DNA from 2 places in the Geobacillus sp. CX412 genome. Region 1 is predicted to be linked to the other one. Evidence: predicted binding sites of a transcription regulator. Region 1 holds the regulator's gene; the other holds the start of a gene.

The links. The regulator Rex, encoded in region 1, represses fermentation and respiration genes when NADH is low (regulators of the CRP and FNR family bind a similar motif). The targets are predictions, from matches to a motif close to TTGTGAAATATTTCACAA.
Region 2: the regulator Rex is predicted to act here: its motif matches at 1,265-1,282, upstream of NXM86_RS10425 (formate/nitrite transporter family protein).

What each region holds. Positions count from the first base shown of each region.
Region 1 covers NZ_CP103461.1:3,221,209-3,230,889, reverse strand. The annotation lists rRNA gene NXM86_RS16785 (23S ribosomal RNA) at 1-648, shown strand, start outside; rRNA gene rrf (5S ribosomal RNA) at 902-1,018, shown strand; tRNA gene NXM86_RS16775 (tRNA-Met) at 1,209-1,285, shown strand; tRNA gene NXM86_RS16770 (tRNA-Asp) at 1,291-1,363, shown strand; gene tsaE (tRNA (adenosine(37)-N6)-threonylcarbamoyltransferase complex ATPase subunit type 1 TsaE) at 1,683-2,141, shown strand; gene tsaB (tRNA (adenosine(37)-N6)-threonylcarbamoyltransferase complex dimerization subunit type 1 TsaB) at 2,138-2,878, shown strand; gene rimI (ribosomal protein S18-alanine N-acetyltransferase) at 2,838-3,290, shown strand; gene tsaD (tRNA (adenosine(37)-N6)-threonylcarbamoyltransferase complex transferase subunit TsaD) at 3,287-4,300, shown strand; gene NXM86_RS16745 (ABC-F family ATP-binding cassette domain-containing protein) at 4,721-6,655, opposite strand; gene moaC (cyclic pyranopterin monophosphate synthase MoaC) at 6,779-7,300, shown strand; gene NXM86_RS16735 (redox-sensing transcriptional repressor Rex) at 7,290-7,946, shown strand; gene NXM86_RS16730 (twin-arginine translocase TatA/TatE family subunit) at 7,943-8,098, shown strand; gene tatC (twin-arginine translocase subunit TatC) at 8,119-8,865, shown strand; gene NXM86_RS16720 (YdiK family protein) at 8,880-9,020, opposite strand; gene NXM86_RS16715 (CPBP family intramembrane glutamic endopeptidase) at 9,067-9,681, opposite strand, start outside.
Region 2 covers NZ_CP103461.1:1,970,623-1,980,303, reverse strand. The annotation lists gene NXM86_RS10435 (amino acid permease) at 1-9, opposite strand, end outside; gene NXM86_RS10430 (hypothetical protein) at 559-864, shown strand; gene NXM86_RS10425 (formate/nitrite transporter family protein) at 1,311-2,141, shown strand; gene NXM86_RS10420 (UDP-N-acetylmuramoyl-tripeptide--D-alanyl-D-alanine ligase) at 3,120-4,520, shown strand; gene NXM86_RS10415 (Mur ligase family protein) at 4,539-5,936, shown strand; gene aepX (phosphoenolpyruvate mutase) at 6,067-7,596, shown strand; gene aepY (phosphonopyruvate decarboxylase) at 7,583-8,713, shown strand; partial or broken gene NXM86_RS10400 (NTP transferase domain-containing protein) at 8,706-9,128, shown strand; partial or broken gene NXM86_RS10395 (2-aminoethylphosphonate aminotransferase) at 9,414-9,681, shown strand, end outside.

The DNA of each region.
Region 1 (9,681 bases):
GCGGTCGCCTCCCAAAAGGTAACGGAGGCGCCCAAAGGTTCCCTCAGAATGGTTGGAAATCATTCGTAGAGTGCAAAGGCACAAGGGAGCTTGACTGCGAGACGGACAGGTCGAGCAGGGACGAAAGTCGGGCTTAGTGATCCGGTGGTTCCGTATGGAAGGGCCATCGCTCAACGGATAAAAGCTACCCCGGGGATAACAGGCTGATCTCCCCCAAGAGTCCACATCGACGGGGAGGTTTGGCACCTCGATGTCGGCTCATCGCATCCTGGGGCTGTAGTCGGTCCCAAGGGTTGGGCTGTTCGCCCATTAAAGCGGTACGCGAGCTGGGTTCAGAACGTCGTGAGACAGTTCGGTCCCTATCCGTCGCGGGCGCAGGAAATTTGAGAGGAGCTGTCCTTAGTACGAGAGGACCGGGATGGACGCACCGCTGGTGTACCAGTTGTCCCGCCAGGGGCACCGCTGGGTAGCTATGTGCGGAAGGGATAAGCGCTGAAAGCATCTAAGCGTGAAGCCCCCCTCAAGATGAGATTTCCCATCGCGTCAAGCGAGTAAGATCCCTCGAAGATGACGAGGTCGATAGGTCCGAGGTGGAAGCGTGGCGACACGTGGAGCTGACGGATACTAATCGATCGAGGACTTAACCAAGCGAAAAGTGGAGGCGAGCGCTTAGCGCCAAAAGGAAAATGTTCTTCACCCGTAGAGGTGTTTGCACCTCAAGGGAGAAGGTTATTTGGCGCAAGAGAGCTAGGCATCGGAGCTAGACAAAGCGAAAAGCGGAGGCCGCCTATGCAAAACGGCTTCTTCCAAACGGACGGTTATCTAGTTTTGAGGGAACGAAATCCCTCTTGACAAACGTGATGATTGGAATATAATAATATGTGGCCAATTGAAGTGCTTGCCTAGTGACAATAGCGGAGAGGAAACACCCGTTCCCATCCCGAACACGGAAGTTAAGCTCTCCAGCGCCGATGGTAGTTGGGGCCAGCGCCCCTGCGAGAGTAGGTCGTCGCTAGGCTATTTATATGATTAATTTATTTCTTTCTATCGTCGCGGGGTGGAGCAACGAGCTTAAGCTCCATCGAATAAGCTACGAGTTGCCTCGACGCATTTGACATCTTTGAATTAGCTAGTAGAGGAAGAGGCAACGAATTGAATTAAAGTTTTCCAAATCATTTGTTCCTAATTCAATCATTCCTTTCTATCACCGCGGGGTGGAGCAGTCCGGTAGCTCGTCGGGCTCATAACCCGAAGGTCGCAGGTTCAAATCCTGCCCCCGCAACCAATATTGGTCCCGTAGTGTAGTGGTTAACATGCCTGCCTGTCACGCAGGAGATCGCGGGTTCGAGTCCCGTCGGGACCGCTTAAGGTTGAATGCATTTTAATAAAATTCTTGCGTAGGAAACGAAACAGCCTTGTTTCGTTTTTTTATTTCTCCTTAGGAAGTGGCTTCCTAGGGTTTTTTTATTTTTTTTAGATGTGCAACTAGCTTACTGCAGGTTGGACTCATCCTTTAAGAAGATTGACGAAGGAAGCCGATAACTTTAGTCATTGTGTAGAGGCATAGATGCTTCTTTTCAACAATATTAAATATTAGCAGGGAAAGTGGTAACAAGTGATAAGAATATGATAAAATTTCAGAAGCGAAGGTTATCATTATAAAAATGTAAAGGTGAAACGTGATGAAACGTTATGAACTGATTATGCACTCTCCTGAGGAAACGATGCATCTTGCTTCAAGATTTGGAGAACAGTTAAAAGCAAAAGATGTCATTACATTAGAAGGGGATTTAGGCGCGGGAAAAACGACGTTTACAAAAGGATTAGCCAAAGGATTGGGAGTAAGGAAAACGGTTAGCAGTCCTACTTTTACGATTGTGAAGGAATATAAAGGGCGTCTCCCCCTTTATCATATGGATGTGTATCGTTTAGAAGATACAATGGAGGATCTCGGTTTTGACGAATATTTTCATGGTGATGGTGTCACTGTCATCGAATGGGCACATCTTATCGAACCACAGCTACCACCGGAAAGATTGAACATTTATCTGTTTCACCATGGGAATGATGAGCGAAAATTAGTGATTGAACCAATCGGAGAACGATATGAACAGTTATGTAAGGGGATTTTAGAGTCATGAAAATATTAGCGATTGATACATCAAATGTGGTAATGGGAGTCGCATTAGTGGAAGACGATATCGTAAAAGGAGAAATAGTGACAAATATAAAGAAAGACCATTCCACGCGCGTAATGCCGGCAATCCAGTCTTTATTGAAAGATTGCGGTGTATCTCCCAGTGAACTAGAGTTAATTGTTGTTGCGAGAGGGCCCGGGTCTTATACGGGAGTGCGCATCGGAGTAACGATTGCAAAAACATTAGCATGGGCATTAAAGATCCCGATTGTAGGAGTATCTAGCCTTGAAGTGTTAGCAGCGAACGGAAGGTATTTTTCGGGTGTTATCGCTCCGTTTTTTGATGCGAGAAGAGGTCAAATTTATACAGGATTATATCGCTATAACGGCGTACAACTAGAGTGTATAGAAAGTGACCGAATCGTTTTGGCCGATGAATGGGCGCACAAACTGCAGGAAAGACAGGAGAAAGTGTTATTTATCGGAGCCGATATCGCCTTATATAAAGAAACGTTTCAGCAACAACTTGGCGATTTTGCGGAATTTGCGCCGTCTTCGTTACAATTGCCTCGCCCAGGTGAGTTAGCGCTGCTTGGAAAAAATAAAGAAAAAGAGAATACTCATACTTTTGTGCCTAATTACGTTCGCCTTGCCGAGGCAGAAGCAAAATGGCTTGCCAAGCAAAAAGGGGAAAACAAATATGGGGATGAAAATTCGATTTCGCTCAATGACCTTAAATGATATTGATGCAGTATTGCAAGTGGAGCATGCTTCTTTTACGTCTCCTTGGAGCAGAGAAGCATTTTATAATGAGCTTGTTTATAATCGTTATGCCAAATATATCGTAATGGAACATAACGGCCGCATCATTGGCTATGCGGGAATGTGGGTCGTCATTGATGAAGCGCATATTACAAATGTAGCTGTATTGCCTGAATATCGCGGCAAAAAATTAGGGGAAGCGCTAATGCGCAAATTAATGGAAACAGCAAAGCAACTTGGGGCTGTCACCATGACATTAGAAGTTCGTGTTTCTAATCATGTAGCCCAATCTTTATATCGAAAATTAGGATTTCTTAATGGCGGTATCCGCAGACATTATTATCCAGATAATTTAGAAGATGCTCTTGTAATGTGGGTGAAATTATCATGAATCATGACATATATGTTCTTGGAATTGAAACGAGCTGCGATGAAACCGCGGCGGCAGTTGTGAAAAATGGAACGGAAATTTTGTCTAATATTGTGGCTTCCCAAATGGAAAGCCATAAACGATTTGGCGGAGTCGTACCAGAAATCGCCTCGCGCCACCATGTCGAGCAGATTACGCTCGTTATTGAAGAAGCGATGCGTAAGGCGGATGTTTCGTTTCAACAGTTGAGTGCTATTGCAGTGACGCAAGGTCCAGGATTAGTCGGCGCTCTTTTGATTGGTGTGAACGCGGCGAAAGCGTTAGCGTTTGCCCATGGTCTTCCGCTTGTAGGCGTTCATCATATCGCTGGGCATATTTACGCGAATCGGCTTGTTACGGAAATGAAATTTCCGTTGTTATCTCTTGTGGTTTCAGGAGGACATACGGAACTTGTGTACATGGAGGGGCATGGCAAGTTTCAAGTCATCGGCGAAACGAGAGACGATGCGGCGGGAGAAGCGTATGACAAGGTGGCGAGGGCATTAAACCTTCCTTATCCGGGCGGACCGCATATTGACCGTCTTGCACAGGAAGGAAAGGTGACCATTGATTTGCCTCGTGCATGGCTGGAAGAAGGGTCATATGATTTTAGCTTCAGCGGGTTGAAATCGGCGGTATTAAACACGCTTCATAACGCGAATCAGCGTGGAGAAATCATCGACCCGAAAGATATGGCAGCCAGCTTTCAAGCGAGCGTAATCGATGTGCTTGTGACCAAAACCGTCAACGCAGCAAAAGAATATAATGTCCGTCAAGTGCTGCTTGCGGGCGGAGTCGCCGCAAACAGAGGATTACGAGCGGAGTTGGAGCGAAAAATGGCTGAATTAGACCATATCGAATTGGTTATTCCGCCTTTATCGCTTTGTACCGACAATGCGGCGATGATTGCGGCGGCAGGAACTGTTTTATTCGCACAAGGAAAACTTGCCGACATGGCATTGAACGCAGATCCAAGTTTAGAACTAGATTAAACGAAAAGGACTTCTTTCAAGATATGTCTTGAAGGAAGTTCTTTTTTTATATAAAAATGTGTAACTTTTTTCGTTGAACGGAGTGAAAGGAAGAGAGATAAAGTATCTTTGAACAGATTAGCTATGAGCGTTTTACATGGTGGAAAAAGGAAAAACCAATTTTTTATTAAAAAAATAATCATGTGAATATATTTATCCACAAATTGTGGATATTGTGGAAAAAGAGAAAGAATCTTATTTTATTAGGGATGAAATAACCACAAATTTTTTCATATAAAAACGGCTTTTTTTGTGGATAATGTGGAAAAATCCGTGAATAACTTAAATTGTGGGAAAAAAATTGGGGATAAGTTTGTGGGTATGTGACTAACTAAAAAACATCCACGGGTATGCACAACCGTGGATGTTTTTTCGCAATTATTATTGTAATGTATGAAGTGTTTCCCATTCTTCTAGTAATTTTTCTAATTTTCCCTTCATTTCGTCACTCTCTTTTGTTAATTTTTGTACTTTCTCATGGTCTTGATAAATTTCTGGATCGCATAATTGTTCGTCGATGTATGCGATTTGCTGTTCTAATTCGCTAATTTCTGTTTCAATTTCTTCAATGCGCCGCTTGCGCTGTCGTTCTAGTTTTTTCGCCTCTTTTTCCTGTTCGTAGCTAAGTTTCGATGATGCCTCTTCATGAGAACGGCCTGTTTGTTTCTCGGAAGCGAGACGTTCTAGCTCCAGCATTTCCGCCTTTTTTGCGACATAGTAGTCATAATCGCCTAAATACTCGGTAATTCCGTCACTAGAAAGCTCATATACTTTCGTGGCAATTCGATTAATAAAATAGCGGTCGTGAGAAACGAATAAAATAGTTCCGGGATATTCGATTAAGGCGTTTTCGAGCACTTCTTTACTGTCTAAATCAAGATGGTTTGTCGGTTCGTCTAAAATAAGGAAATTGGCTTTTTGCATCATTAGTTTGGCAAGCGCCAGTCTCGCTTTTTCACCGCCGCTTAAGGCCGATACAGGTTTTAATACATCGTCTCCAGAGAATAAGAAGCTTCCGAGCACGGTGCGGATTTCTTTTTCCGTTTTGTCAGGGTATTCATCCCAAAGTTCATCGAGCACGCGCTTATTCGAGGACAAATCAGCCTGGTTTTGGTCGTAATAGCCGATTTGCACGTTCGAACCGTAACGGAAATGTCCTGATTGCAGCGGAAGTTTGTTTACAATCGCTTTTAACAACGTTGACTTTCCGATTCCGTTCGGTCCGACCAAGGCGATGCTTTCACCGCGCGTGATGCGGAAACGAATGTTGCGAATGAGCGGCTTGTTCTCATCATATCCGACTGCGACATCTTCAGCGATTAATACGTCATTTCCGCTTTGCCGTTCGATGTCAAAAGAAAAGGAAGCAACTTTTTCGTCTCCTGCTGGTTTTTCCATTCTCTCCATTTTTTCTAACTGTTTTCTCCGGCTTTGTGCACGTCTTGTTGTGGAGGCACGGGCAATATTGCGTTGAATAAAGTCTTGGAGTTTTGCGATTTCTTCTTGTTGTTTTTCATACAGTTTTCGTTCTCGTTCATATTCGGCTGCTTTTTGTTCTAAGTAACGGCTGTAATTTCCTGTGTATCGTTTCAATGTTGTCCGTGACAGCTCATATACTTGGGTGACAACTTTATCGAGAAAGTAGCGGTCGTGGGATACGATAAGAATAGCGCCAGGATATGTTTGCAAGTATTGTTCGAGCCATGTTAATGTTTCAAGGTCTAAATGGTTTGTCGGTTCGTCCAAAATAAGCAAATCAGGCTTCATTAAAAGCAGTTTTCCAAGCGCCAGACGAGTTCGTTGTCCGCCGCTTAACGATTGAACGGGAGTCGTCATATAGTCATATTTCGCAAATTGTAAGCCGTGTAAAATCGAACGAATATCCGCTTCGTATTGATAACCGCCTTGTTCTTTATAGCGTTCTTGCAATGCATCATAATCTTTTAATAATTTTTCATAGCGGGAAGAATCGGCGATTAGATCAGGGTCTCCCATTTGCAGCTCCATCTGGCGAAGTTGTTTTTCTATTGTTTTTAGAGGAGCAAATACTGTCATCATTTCTTCCCAAATGGATAAAGAGGAGTGTAGACCGCTATCTTGAGCAAGATATCCGATCGATACTTCTTTTGGTTTGATGATTTCTCCACTATCGTAAGACATCTCACCAGCAATAATTTTTAATAGTGTCGATTTTCCTGCTCCGTTTCTTCCGACGAGCGCAATTCTATCTTTGGATTGTATTTCTAATTTTATATTCGATAAAATAAGGTCAGCACCGAAATATTTTGTTAGTTGATTGACTTGTAAAATAATCATTGTTGTTCACCTCTCGTTTAACAATAATAGTGTAGCGTAATTTGTTTTCTTATCGCAATAAAACAAAACGATAAAAGACAGATGTCTAAAATAGTGTATAGTTTATAAATGGGGGAGATATGTGTGTCATCATTTACGCATTTTAATGAACAAGGCCGTGCAAAAATGGTCGATATTACGGAAAAAGAGGATACCATTCGAGTAGCGGTAGCACAAACGAGCGTGACCGTAAATAAAGAAATTTACGAGAAAATGACAAATCGCATGATTGAAAAAGGGGATGTGCTTGCTGTTGCGCAAGTAGCCGGCATTATGGCCGCAAAAAAAACGTCTGATTTAATTCCAATGTGCCACCCTCTTATGTTAAAAGGTGTCGACATCCAATTTGCATGGCATGTCGAGGAAGAAAAAGCGCTTTACCAATTACTGATCACCGTAACGGTAAAAACAAAAGGAAGTACAGGTGTGGAGATGGAAGCGCTGACGGCTGCTTCTGTTTGTGCACTGACCGTGTATGATATGTGTAAGGCGCTAGACAAAGGGATGGTGATTGGCCCAACCTATTTAGTGGAAAAATCAGGTGGGAAATCAGGCCATTATCAACGAGAAAACAGTAGTGTTGGGGGATTTGCGAATGAACAATGAACAACCAAAAATTCCGCAAGCAACTGCAAAACGTTTGCCACTATATTACCGCTTTTTGAAAAATTTACATGCTTCAGGAAAACAACGAGTTTCTTCTGCGGAATTAAGTGAGGCAGTAAAAGTTGATCCCGCGACCATTCGCCGTGATTTTTCCTATTTCGGTGCGCTTGGCAAAAAAGGATACGGATATAATGTCAATTATTTATTATCTTTTTTTCGCAAGACGCTTGATCAAGATGAAATTACCGAAGTGGCGTTATTTGGAGTCGGGAACTTAGGGACAGCGTTTTTAAATTATAATTTTACAAAAAATAATAATACAAAAATTGTGATGGCATTTGATGTCGATCAAAAGAAAGTAGGAAAAGAAGTTGGCGGTGTGCCAGTATATCATTTGGATGAATTGGAAAATCGCCTTCACGAAGGAATTCCTGTTGCGATTTTGACCGTACCGGCTCCTGCCGCTCAATGGATTACGGACCGTCTCGTTCAAAAAGGGATTAAAGGAATTTTAAACTTTACACCCGCTCGATTGAACGTACCGAAACATATTCGTGTCCATCATATTGATTTAGCGGTTGAATTGCAATCATTAGTCTATTTCTTAAAAAATTATCCGGCCGATAAAGGAGAGAATGAAAAGTGAAATATTTGTTAATTGTGCTTGTTATTTTATTATTGTTTGGAACGAAAAAACTTCCGGAGCTGGGCAAATCGCTCGGTCAATCGCTGCGGGAATTTAAGGATGCCACTAAAGGATTAACAGACGAGGATGAAAAAAAGCCAGACCAATTATGATTTGTTAGGATGATTGAAGTATGGACGATAAAGAAATGTCGGTGTACGAACACCTGGGAGAATTACGAAAGCGACTTATTATTGTTCTTGCGTTTTTTGTCATTGCCCTTATTGCTAGTTTCTTTTTCGTGGAGCCCGTCATTTTATATTTGCAGCGAACGGACGAAGCGAAGGAATTAACGATGAACGCCTTTCGTTTAACAGATCCAATAAAAATTTATGTTCAATTTGCGTTTGTTCTTGCGTTTGTTCTTACCGCGCCAGTTCTGCTTTATCAAATTTGGGCGTTTGTCAGTCCTGGGCTGTATGAAAAGGAACGAAGAGTCACGTTAAGCTACATTCCGATTTCGATCTTTCTCTTTTTAGCTGGCATTAGTTTTGCGTATTTCATCTTATTTCCTTTCGTCGTTCGTTTTATGCAAAATTTAGCGTCCCGTCTCGGCATTCATCAGGTGATAGGGATTAATGAATACTTTGAATTTTTGCTTCACCTGATCTTGCCATTTGGAATTGTATTTCAGCTTCCGGTAGTTGTAATGTTTTTAACAAGGCTTGGCTTGATTACACCGATGTTGTTAGTAAAAGTGCGCAAATATGCATATTTAGTTTTATTGATTTTGGCGGCAATCATTACTCCGCCGGATGTGCTGTCACAAATCATTGTTATGATTCCTCTTTCGGTTTTATACGAAATTAGCATTTGGATTTCGAAAATAGCTTATCGCAAAGCGCTATTGGCGCAGACGGAACAAGAAAACCTCCCGTGAATGCGGCGGGAGGTTCATTTTTTAAAGTAAAGTACTAACAGACGTATCGCAGTTCCAAAATCAAGCGTAGCTATTATCGCAAGAACGATCGTGAAAAAATTCCAAATGGTTTCATCCGCACTTTGAATCGACAAGTAAGTGAATAAGATGCCCATAAGAAAATAGAAAAAAGCGAATTGTAATGGTGACCTTTTCATCGTACTAAAAGCCTCCAATAATGAGTTGTATCTGTTCTGTTTGCCGCATCATTTTTTCTATCTCATCCGCAAATATCGTTTGTATTAATACGACGAACGTATTCATAGTGACGTGGGCAAAAATCGGAACGAAAATACGCTTTGTTTTCGCGTAAAGAAACGCGAAGGTAAATCCCATTGTCGCATACAGCAGCAGGTGTTCGAACTCCATATGGACAACCGCAAATAAAAGAGAACTAACTAGTGCGGAAATGAAGAAATTATATTTTTGATATAGTGTTCCGAAAATAATTTTGCGAAAAATAATTTCTTCTAAAATCGGTCCGATGATAGAAGTAACGACCATCAATAAGGGGGTGACTCGAATAATCTCGACAATTCGTTTTGTATTTTCTGAACCGGGCTCGATGCCGAGCAAGCGCCATTCAATATTGGCGGCAATGCTTTGGGCAAACAAGGCTAAAAAGACGCCGCCAATGGCCCACATCCATGCTGCAGATAACGGAACGCTATAACGGGTGTGCCGCTGTTTTATATCTTCACGCAAGAAAAAGAGAATGATGAGAAAGGCGATGGAAAAGCTGATAACCGCCCAATAGCCAGAGGCGATCTCTGTTGC
Region 2 (9,681 bases), 1.3 Mb from region 1:
TTTTTCCATGTTTGTCCTGCCTTTCTGTCGCGATATTAAACAATGATAGAGTTCTAAAACTGAAATAAACATGCTAGAAAGAAAAGGTAAAATAATGACCAAAGATTGTTAAGACAAAGGTTGTTTTTTCATTTTAATATATTCCTTTTCGAAACTTTTTCACTTAAACGCTTCTACGCTTTTATGCTTTTGTGCAGTTAAGTATAAAATATATGTTTTTAAAATATAATAATGTCCTTTTGTTTGTCAAGAGTATGTTGCAAACTCATTGTTATACAATTAATCTTATATATTTGTAGAAGGTTTTTTCTATATATGGTTTTACACTGATATGTAATGTTGGTCGACCGTTTCTGGCTACAAAATGCGAGGGGGCAAACGGTAATGAGGTTGACAGATGAAGAAGTGCAATTCCTTTTATAAGATGTGGAAGGTTGGAATTTGGCGGGAGAGCGATGGATTGCAAGAAAGTGCCGCTTTTAAGACTATTTGCAAGGAAGCGAATTCGTGCGGGAAATCGCGGCAATTTGATAAAAAATGATTTTTTAGGGAATACTAATGAAAACAAAAACTGGAGGAAAAACAGGCATGCCATGGATCGAAGGGCGCATTATTTCCGGTGAATATGACAATGAAATGAACGTTTTTACCATCCAAAAGTTCAAACAGTTTTTTATTGAATCCGTCCTCCAACCACATCAGCTGCAGCATCTGTCAGACTATCTGAAGAATCATCAAAATGAGGAAGAAGGACAGCTACTCATTCTTTACGATCAAATGCCTGTGAAATTGTCACAAGAAGAAATAAAGCAGCTCATAGCGGATTTAGATGAAATTCAGTCCCGCTGTAAAGGTTTTTCATAAAAAATGCACAAAAATACATCCAAACTACAGATATTTTGGCAGGATATCTGGATGAACGAAATCAATCCCTTGCTAACGGAATTAAAATCGATTGATTGAAATAGTTAAAAGCCCCATCGGAACCATTCGATGGGGCTTTCTACCACACGAAGACACTCCTCTTTTTCGAAACTTTGTACATGCTTGAAAAATGAATTTATTAATACGTGTTAGAGAAGCAAGATCATGCTTGGAAAAGAACTACTAATATCTTAGTTATATTAAAACAACTATTATTGAATTTGCAACGATTATTTTTTTTAGTAAACGGTTACAAATGGAATTGTTGACATTTATTTTAACATTTCCATCGATATGTTGAAAAATAGGTGGGAAGGGCGTATGTTATATATCGTAAAGAATGTGAAAAAAATCACAAAATAGAATGAAAGAGAAGTGTCGGAGAGATGGAAGCAGTTCAAAAATGTAAAGAGTTGGCTGTAAAAAAACGAACCATTCTCGATCGTTCCCTTGTTCAATATGTGATGCGGGCTGCTTTGGCAGGGGTGTACATCGGATTTGCACTTGTTCTTTGTTTTCGTGTAGGCGAATTTTTCCGTGAAGCGAATTCTCCTGCTACTTATTTAGTAAGCGGTATTTTTTTCGGAATCGCCTTAGTATTAATTATGTACGGTGGCGCAGAACTATTTACTGGTAATACGATGTATTTTACAATCAGTACTTTGCACAAAGAAACGACAATCAAAGATACGTTGCGGAATTGGCTTGCATGTTATAGCGGTAATTTATTAGGTGCTGTATTTTTCGCTTTTCTTATTTCACAATCCGGTGTTTTTGATCATATTCCACAAGACCATTTATTATTTCTTGTGGCGGCGAAAAAAATGCATGCAACAACGATGCAGCTCTTTTTTAAAGGAATTCTCTGTAACTGGCTTGTTTGTTTAGCGATTTTTATTCCAATGCAAATGAAAGAGGATATGGCAAAAGTATTTTCGATGATTCTTATTGTTTTTATCTTTTTTGCTTCTGGATACGAACACTCCATTGCCAATTTCGTCCTCTTTTCAATTGCATTAGCAGTCCCGCATCCAGCGGCGATCGACTTAGCAGGAGTGGTGCATAACATTATTCCTGTTACACTAGGCAATATTGTCGGCGGTGCCCTGTTTATGGGAGCGTTGTATACATATTTGACATCTCAAAAAGAAGGGCACGTTTCAGCAAAACAGTCAGTTGGATACTTGTTTCATAAAGAGAAAATTTTAAACAAATGATGAAATGCAAGCCCATACTCAAACTATTTTGTTCAAAATGATGAATGACGATTGAAAATATAGAAAAAGAAAATTTCCAATCCTCTGCAATTGACTTCGTAAAAAACGGCTTCAACATCCATGAAAATGGAAAAATTGAATTGTCCATCGGTATTCATAATGGGAAACTTGAAAAACTGATGTTGCTTACTATTCCGTCGAAAAGGCTTCCGATGGGTTCATCCGAGTAGGGGAAGGAGTCCTTCTTCTTCGTCGAAGCTTCTTTGATGAATTTAGTAAAAACTCCCACCTTCAAACGGAGTGTAGGTGGGAGAGATTCATGAATAACCTTAAATCAGATAGGGTGTTTTCAAAATCAGGGGGTAATCCGGTAAAAGAGGGGCAGTTTCGCTAGGCATTACACGTTTAATAACAAAATTGGAAATCATGTTCACCGTTTGGAAGTGTGTTTTTTAGTCACTGCATATGGTTTCCAAGACGGGAGGAATGCTCCTTTTTGATGTTTTTCATTTAGCCAAGCTACTACATATTAAACGTTTTTTTACTGAAAGGTGCCTTTTTATCAATAATTAGGCTCGAAAACCTGGGAATGGACATGAGGTTCAATTTGAACAATGAATATGCATGGTCTTACAAAACAGAAGTCTTATTCCGATTTTTTAGGTTATATTCTCGTTTTTTCTTGGCAAGCAATCTATGATGGTGGTCTACTGGCAGATACAGTAGACCATTTTTTATTTAGTTTTAAATAAGCGTACTTAGGCACAATGCTCAGAACATTGCGTCAGATGTTGTGCTTCATTCATTTTCAGATGGGAAATGGCACAAACCTTTCACATCTGATTGCCGTATCATGTCTTAAAATCTGTTTAATGCCGGGTCGTATAAATAGGCTCCCGCCCAATATACAGTAACCACATCACAATCGCATGTATACAATATTACACACCGAGAAAATGAGGAAGAGAGGAAACGTATATGAAATGGCTTTATCTAAACGAGATTGTTGCTCAAATTGGCGGGTCATTGGTGCAAGGAACGGGAAATCCTCTCATTAAGAATGTGGTAACGAAACGCTATAAGGTAGATAATCATACACTGCTCATTGATTTATATACAAAAAGAAAAATCCGCTCCAAGCTGTTTCAAAAATATAAACCTATTGTTGTTGTAACGGAAAAGCCACAAGACTTTAACCATCTTGGCGATGATGTGATTGTCATAAAAGTAGAAGATGTAGATGAGGCCTATTGGAAGTTCATTGATTATTACCGCAGCCTTTTTGATATCCCCATTATAGGGGTAACAGGAACCTGCGGTAAAACAACAACAAAAGAAATGATTAAACATATTCTTGAAAAACGTTATAAAGTCCAAGCTACTTATAAGAGTTTCAACGGCGGTCATCGAAATCATCGTTATCTTCTTGGAATTGATGAGACAACAGGAGCAGCCGTGATTGAAATGGGCGTAGACTCCCCAGGGGATATCACTTTTTATATAAAATATTTTCGCCCACAGATAAGGATTTTGTTAAACATTGACGTGTATCATTTGGTGGGATGTAAAACTCCGGAACGTTATCTGGAGGCGAAAGCGGAAATCCTGCATGATTTAGATCCGGTGAACGGAACTCTCATCATAAATGCGGATGACGAGAACATCAAAAAAATTGATGTGAGTAAATTCCGCAACATCATTCTCTATTTCGGCTTCAGCGACGGATGCGACTTTCAAGCAACGGATGTCGCCTATGACCGAGAAGGTATGAGGTTTACGCTCCGTCATCAAAATCAAACCTATCCCGTCTTTGTGCCAGGGTATGGCAAACATAACGTGTATAATGCGCTTGCCGCCATCGCAGCGGTGTGGAGTGCAGGGGTGGATATAAAGGAAGCGTGCGAGCGATTGGCGTCGTTCAATCAAGTAATCGAACATTTGGAGTTCCATTCCGGGCTCGGTGGCTGCACCGTCATTGACGATACATGGAATGTAACTCCTCTTTCTATGGCAAACGCTCTTCAAGTAATGAAAGAAATTGCCGGTTCCAAAACGAAAATCGCTCTTTTAGGATATATGCCCCAGTTAGGGGACGGAGAGTATGCACGGCAAGAGTATGCCAAGATGGGAGAGAAAGTAATCGAAACACAAGTGGATTTTCTCATTGTGGTGGGGGATGAAGCGAAGGAAATCGGAAGAAAAGCCCTAGAACTCGGGATGGATCCAAGTAAAGTTTATTTTTCCAACAGCGGGACGGAAATCTATGAGATCCTTCACCCTCTTTTAAACGAGGAAGCGATCGTGCTTCTCAAGATCCCTCATCGTGTCATGGTTCAGGACTCATTTAAAGAACTAAAGGCGAAAATCATCGTTTCATGAATAAAGGGGAGAATGCACATGAAAAGTTTATATCTCCAAGAAATTCTTGCGGAGATAGGTGGCACTGTCATACAGGGATCCGGCAATCCCTTGATACAAAATGTCGTCTATCGACCCAAAAAAATGAAAGACCAAACGATGCTGTTTTACCGTTACAACGATATGAAAATTGACAAAAAATTATTTCAAAAGTACAAATCGGTCGTTGTTGTTACAGACAATCCTGATTATTTCCAAGATATAGGCAAGGATGTCATGATTATTAAAGTACCAAATATAGAGGAGGCCTATTGGAAGTTTGTTAACTATTATCGCCATCTTTTTGACATCCCGATTATCGGCATCACTGGTACCTGTGGCAAGACAACGACCAAAGAAATGGTAAAGCATATATTAAGAAAATATTATAAAGTCCAATCCACCTTTCTCAGCAATAATCAAAGATCCCTTAATTTAAAATATTTGCTCGGTATTGATGATGAGACACAAGCAGCTGTCTTTGAAATGCCTGTTGCTTCCCCAGGTTATTTGGCCAACACCATTCAATATTTCCAACCCCAAATCAGAGTCTTGCTAAACATTGATGTCTACCATTTAAAGGATTGCAAAACACCGGAAGCCTATATGAAGGCGAAAGCCGAAATCATAAACGGATTAGATCCGAAGACAGGGATTATCATCTTAAACGCTGATGACAGCAACATAAAAAAGGTTCTCGATGTTAGCGGATTTCAACGGGTCATCTATTTTGGCTTCAGTGACGGATGCCATTTTCAAGCAAAAAATGTCCGCAACGTGGATGGCGGAATGCAGTTCACTCTTAAGCATCAAGATCAAACTTACGAGGTTTTTGTGCCGGGTTACGGCAAGCCTAATGTATACAACGCCCTTGCCGCTATCGCGGCCGCATCTAGCGCGGGCATGAGTGTAGAGGAATGTTGCGAACGATTGGAATCGTTTGAACAGATGAAAGAACATCTGCAATTCCGTCACGGAGCGGGCGGATGCACCATCATTGACGATACATGGAATGCAGCTCCTCTTTCCATGGCGTCCGCACTTGAAGTACTTCAAGAAACCTCCGGCTCGAAAACGAAGATCGCGATTTTGGGATATATGCCCCAGCTTGGGGAGAGTGAATTTGCAAGGCAACAATACGCGAGGATAGGCGAAAAAGTGGTGGAAACACAGGTTGACTACCTGTTTGTCGTAGGGGATGAAGCGAAGGAAATCGGAAGAAAAGCCCTAGAACTCGGAATGGATCCAAGCAACGTTTATTTTTCCAACAGCGGAACGGAAATCTATCAAATCCTTAAGCCTTTTTTAAACCAGGACTCTGTCGTGCTTCTTAAAATCCCTCACCGCGTCATGGTTCAGGACTCCTTCCAAAAGTTAAAACAGGCAATAATGCCTTAACTCAAATTTCATGCGATATCAAAAAATGAAATTTTATAAATGAAAGGGATCAGCGATGAAAAAGACAACTCAGTTAAGGAATCTAATCAATTCTAATTCATTGGAATTTATCATGGAGGCTCACAATGGATTGTCGGCGAAAATTGTGGAAGAGGCCGGATTTAAAGGAATTTGGGCGAGTGGACTGTCCATCTCCGCTTCCATGGGAGTAAGAGACAACAACGAAGCTTCATGGACACAGGTGCTGGAAGTTTTGGAGTTTATGAGCGATGCTACGTCCATACCGATTTTGCTGGACGGGGATACCGGCTACGGAAACTTCAATAATGCCCGACGTCTTGTAAAAAAATTAGAATCAAGGCAAATTGCCGGTGTCTGTATAGAAGACAAATTATTTCCGAAAACCAATTCTTTTATCAGTGGAGAAGCACAACCGCTTGCGGATATCGAAGAGTTTTGCGGGAAAATCAAAGCGATGAAGGATAGCCAGACTGACGATGACTTTGTTGTCGTTGCGAGAGTGGAAGCCTTTATCGCAGGATGGGGGCTCAGAGAGGCGCTTCGCCGCGCCGAGGCTTATCGTCAGGCGGGGGCCGACGCGATTTTGATACACAGCAAGAGAAACGATGCTGCGGAGATCGAAGTATTTATGAAAGAATGGGGCAACAGACTTCCAGTCGTGATTGTACCGACAAAGTATTATTCCGTTCCAACGCAGAAGTTTAGAGAATTGGGTGTTAGCCTCGTGATTTGGGCTAATCATAATCTAAGGGCAGCGATCAAGGCGATGCAGGAAACGAGCCGGCAAATTCGTCAAGAACAAAGCCTTGTGAATATAGAGCCTAACGTTGTTTCCGTGAACGAAGTGTTCAGGCTTCAGGGAGTAGATGAATTGAAACAAGCCGAAAAAAGATATCTTCCGGCTTCTGGAAAGAACGTGAATGCCATTATATTGGCGGCGAGCAGAGGCGATATGGATGAGCTGACTGCAGAGATTCCAAAGACTCTGCTTGAGGTCGGAGGAAAATCCTTGCTCGCGACGCAAATTGATGAATTTAATAAGGTTGGCATCAAAGATATTTGCGTGGTTAGAGGCTTTGCCAAAGATAAGGTTGCCGCAGCGAATTTTTCGGTTATTGACAATGACTTGTTTGCAGAAACGAAAGAACTTTACTCCTTATATCTAGCCAAGGACAAAATTAAAGAGAATACTGTGATCAGCTATGGAGATATTATTTTCAAAAACTATATCCTCAACGATCTTCTGAACGATATGAACGACATTACCCTCATTGTTGACGCTGATGTAGAAACGATCAGTCATGATAAAGACCTCGTATCCACCGATACACCTTATTCTAAGAAACTTTACTCCAGCACTGTCCGGTTTATCAAAATGTCAGGGGACTTGAAAGAAGAAGAAATCCATGGTGAATTTATCGGTCTCTGGAAGGTGACAAAAAACGGTTCTAAAATTGTAAAAAAAGCTTTAGAAGAACTATCAAAAAGAGAAGACTTCAAACAGCTGACAATGGCGGACCTTTTTAATTACATTAGTTCGTTCCGCCCTATTGCGGTGAAATATATCAAAGGTTCATGGCTTGATATCGATACCATCCGCGACCTCCAAAAGGCAGGTGATTTATTTGATAAACACTAAAATGTTCGGTGAAGAATTAAAAAAGATGGGCTTTCATTTCTTCAGCGGGGTACCGTGTTCTTTTCTAAAGAACTTAATCAATTATGCGATTAATGATTGCGACTATGTTGCGGCAACGAATGAAGGTGAAGCGGTGGCGATTGCCGCGGGGGCTTATCTGGCAGGCGAGAAGCCGGTCGTTCTCATGCAAAATTCAGGGTTAACCAATGCCGTATCGCCATTGGTTTCCCTGAATTATCCTTTTCGGATTCCTGTGCTTGGATTTGTAAGCCTAAGAGGCGAACCAGGCATTCCTGATGAACCGCAGCATGAATTGATGGGACGTATCACAACGAAAATGCTCGATCTTATGGAAATTAAATGGGAATATTTATCGGCTGACTTCGAGCAGGCAAAAAATCAACTTGTGCGAGCTCATTCATATATCGAAAGGGACCAAACCTTCTTTTTTGTCGTGAAAAAAAATACGTTTGAGAAAGAGCCGTTAAAGGATCAAAAACAACGATCTAACTTAAACGTGTTAAAGGTCGGGAAAACGAAAGATGATCAACTTCCAACCCGAATCGAAACATTAAAGCGGATCAATTCATTAAAGGATAACAACACCATTCAGTTGGCCACAACCGGAAAAACAGGACGGGAGCTCTACGAGGTTGAAGATGCTCCGAATAATCTATACATGGTGGGTTCCATGGGCTGTGTCAGTTCTCTGGGGCTTGGGCTTGCACTGGCCAAAAAAGATAAAGATATCGTCATTATTGAAGGAGACGGGGCTTTGCTTATGCGCATGGGAAGCCTGGCTACAAATGGATACTACGCTCCAAAAAATATGCTGCATATTCTATTGGATAATAACACACATGATTCGACAGGCGGCCAGAGCACTGTATCACACAACGTCAATTTCGTGGATATAGCGGCAGCTTGCGGCTACTCGAAATCGATTTACGTTCATAACCTTGAAGAATTGGAATCGTGTATCAAAGATTGGAAGAGAGAGAAAAGTCTTACGTTTCTATACATGAAAATAGCCAAAGGATCCAAAGAAGGTCTCGGGCGGCCGAAAATGAAGCCATATGAAGTGAAAGAAAGATTGAAGGTGTTTCTTCATGATTAAAACGGCAGTCATTTTAGCGGCGGGAATGGGAACCAGACTGGGAGAAAGAACGAAAAATCAGCCTAAAGGCTTTTTAATGCTTGATGAAAAGCCAATTGTAGAACAGTCTATTTGTAAATTGCTTGAGATAGGAATCGAAAAGATCGTGATTGGAACAGGCTATTTGGCGGAAGCTTACGATCGTCTGGCCACGCGATACCCGCAAATTGCATGCGTACGCAATGACGAATATGAAAAAACAGGCAGTATGTACACCCTTTACCATTTAAAGAATCATATTTCGGATGACTTTCTTCTTCTTGAGAGTGACTTAATTTATGAAAAAAAAGCGTTGGATATATTAATCAACAATAAAAGGCCGGATGTTATTTTGGCGAGTGAGTTGACAGGTTCGGATGACGCAGTATTTATCGAGGCCGATGAATATCGTTTTTTGCGAAATATGGCAAAAAAAGAAAATGAACTCAACCATATCTATGCGGAGTTAGTAGGCATTACGAAAATCTCCTATCCTACCTTTCAAGCCATGTGCAAATTTGCTGAAATGAGCTTTGATGATGACCTTAAACTCGATTATGAACACGCTCTTGTCGGCATTTCCCATCAAGTGAATCTATACGTTCACAAGTTGGATGATCTTGCCTGGTGCGAAATTGACAACGAACACCATTTGCTTCGCGCACAACGTTATATCTATCCGATGATTAAAGCGAAAGAAAAGAATGTTCCGCCGGTAAAAAGAAACATCTTGCTCAATCCGGGGCCTGCGACAACGACGGATACCGTTAAATACGCGCAAGTAGTCCCTGACATCTGTCCGAGAGAAGAAGAATTCGGCAATGTCATGCAATTTATTTCCGATGAACTTACAAAATTTGTTGCAGACCCGAGCATTATACCACTGTTTTGTTCGGGGGATCGGGCACCGCGGCCGTTGAGGCAATTTTGAGCTCGGTTGTTGGCGAGGA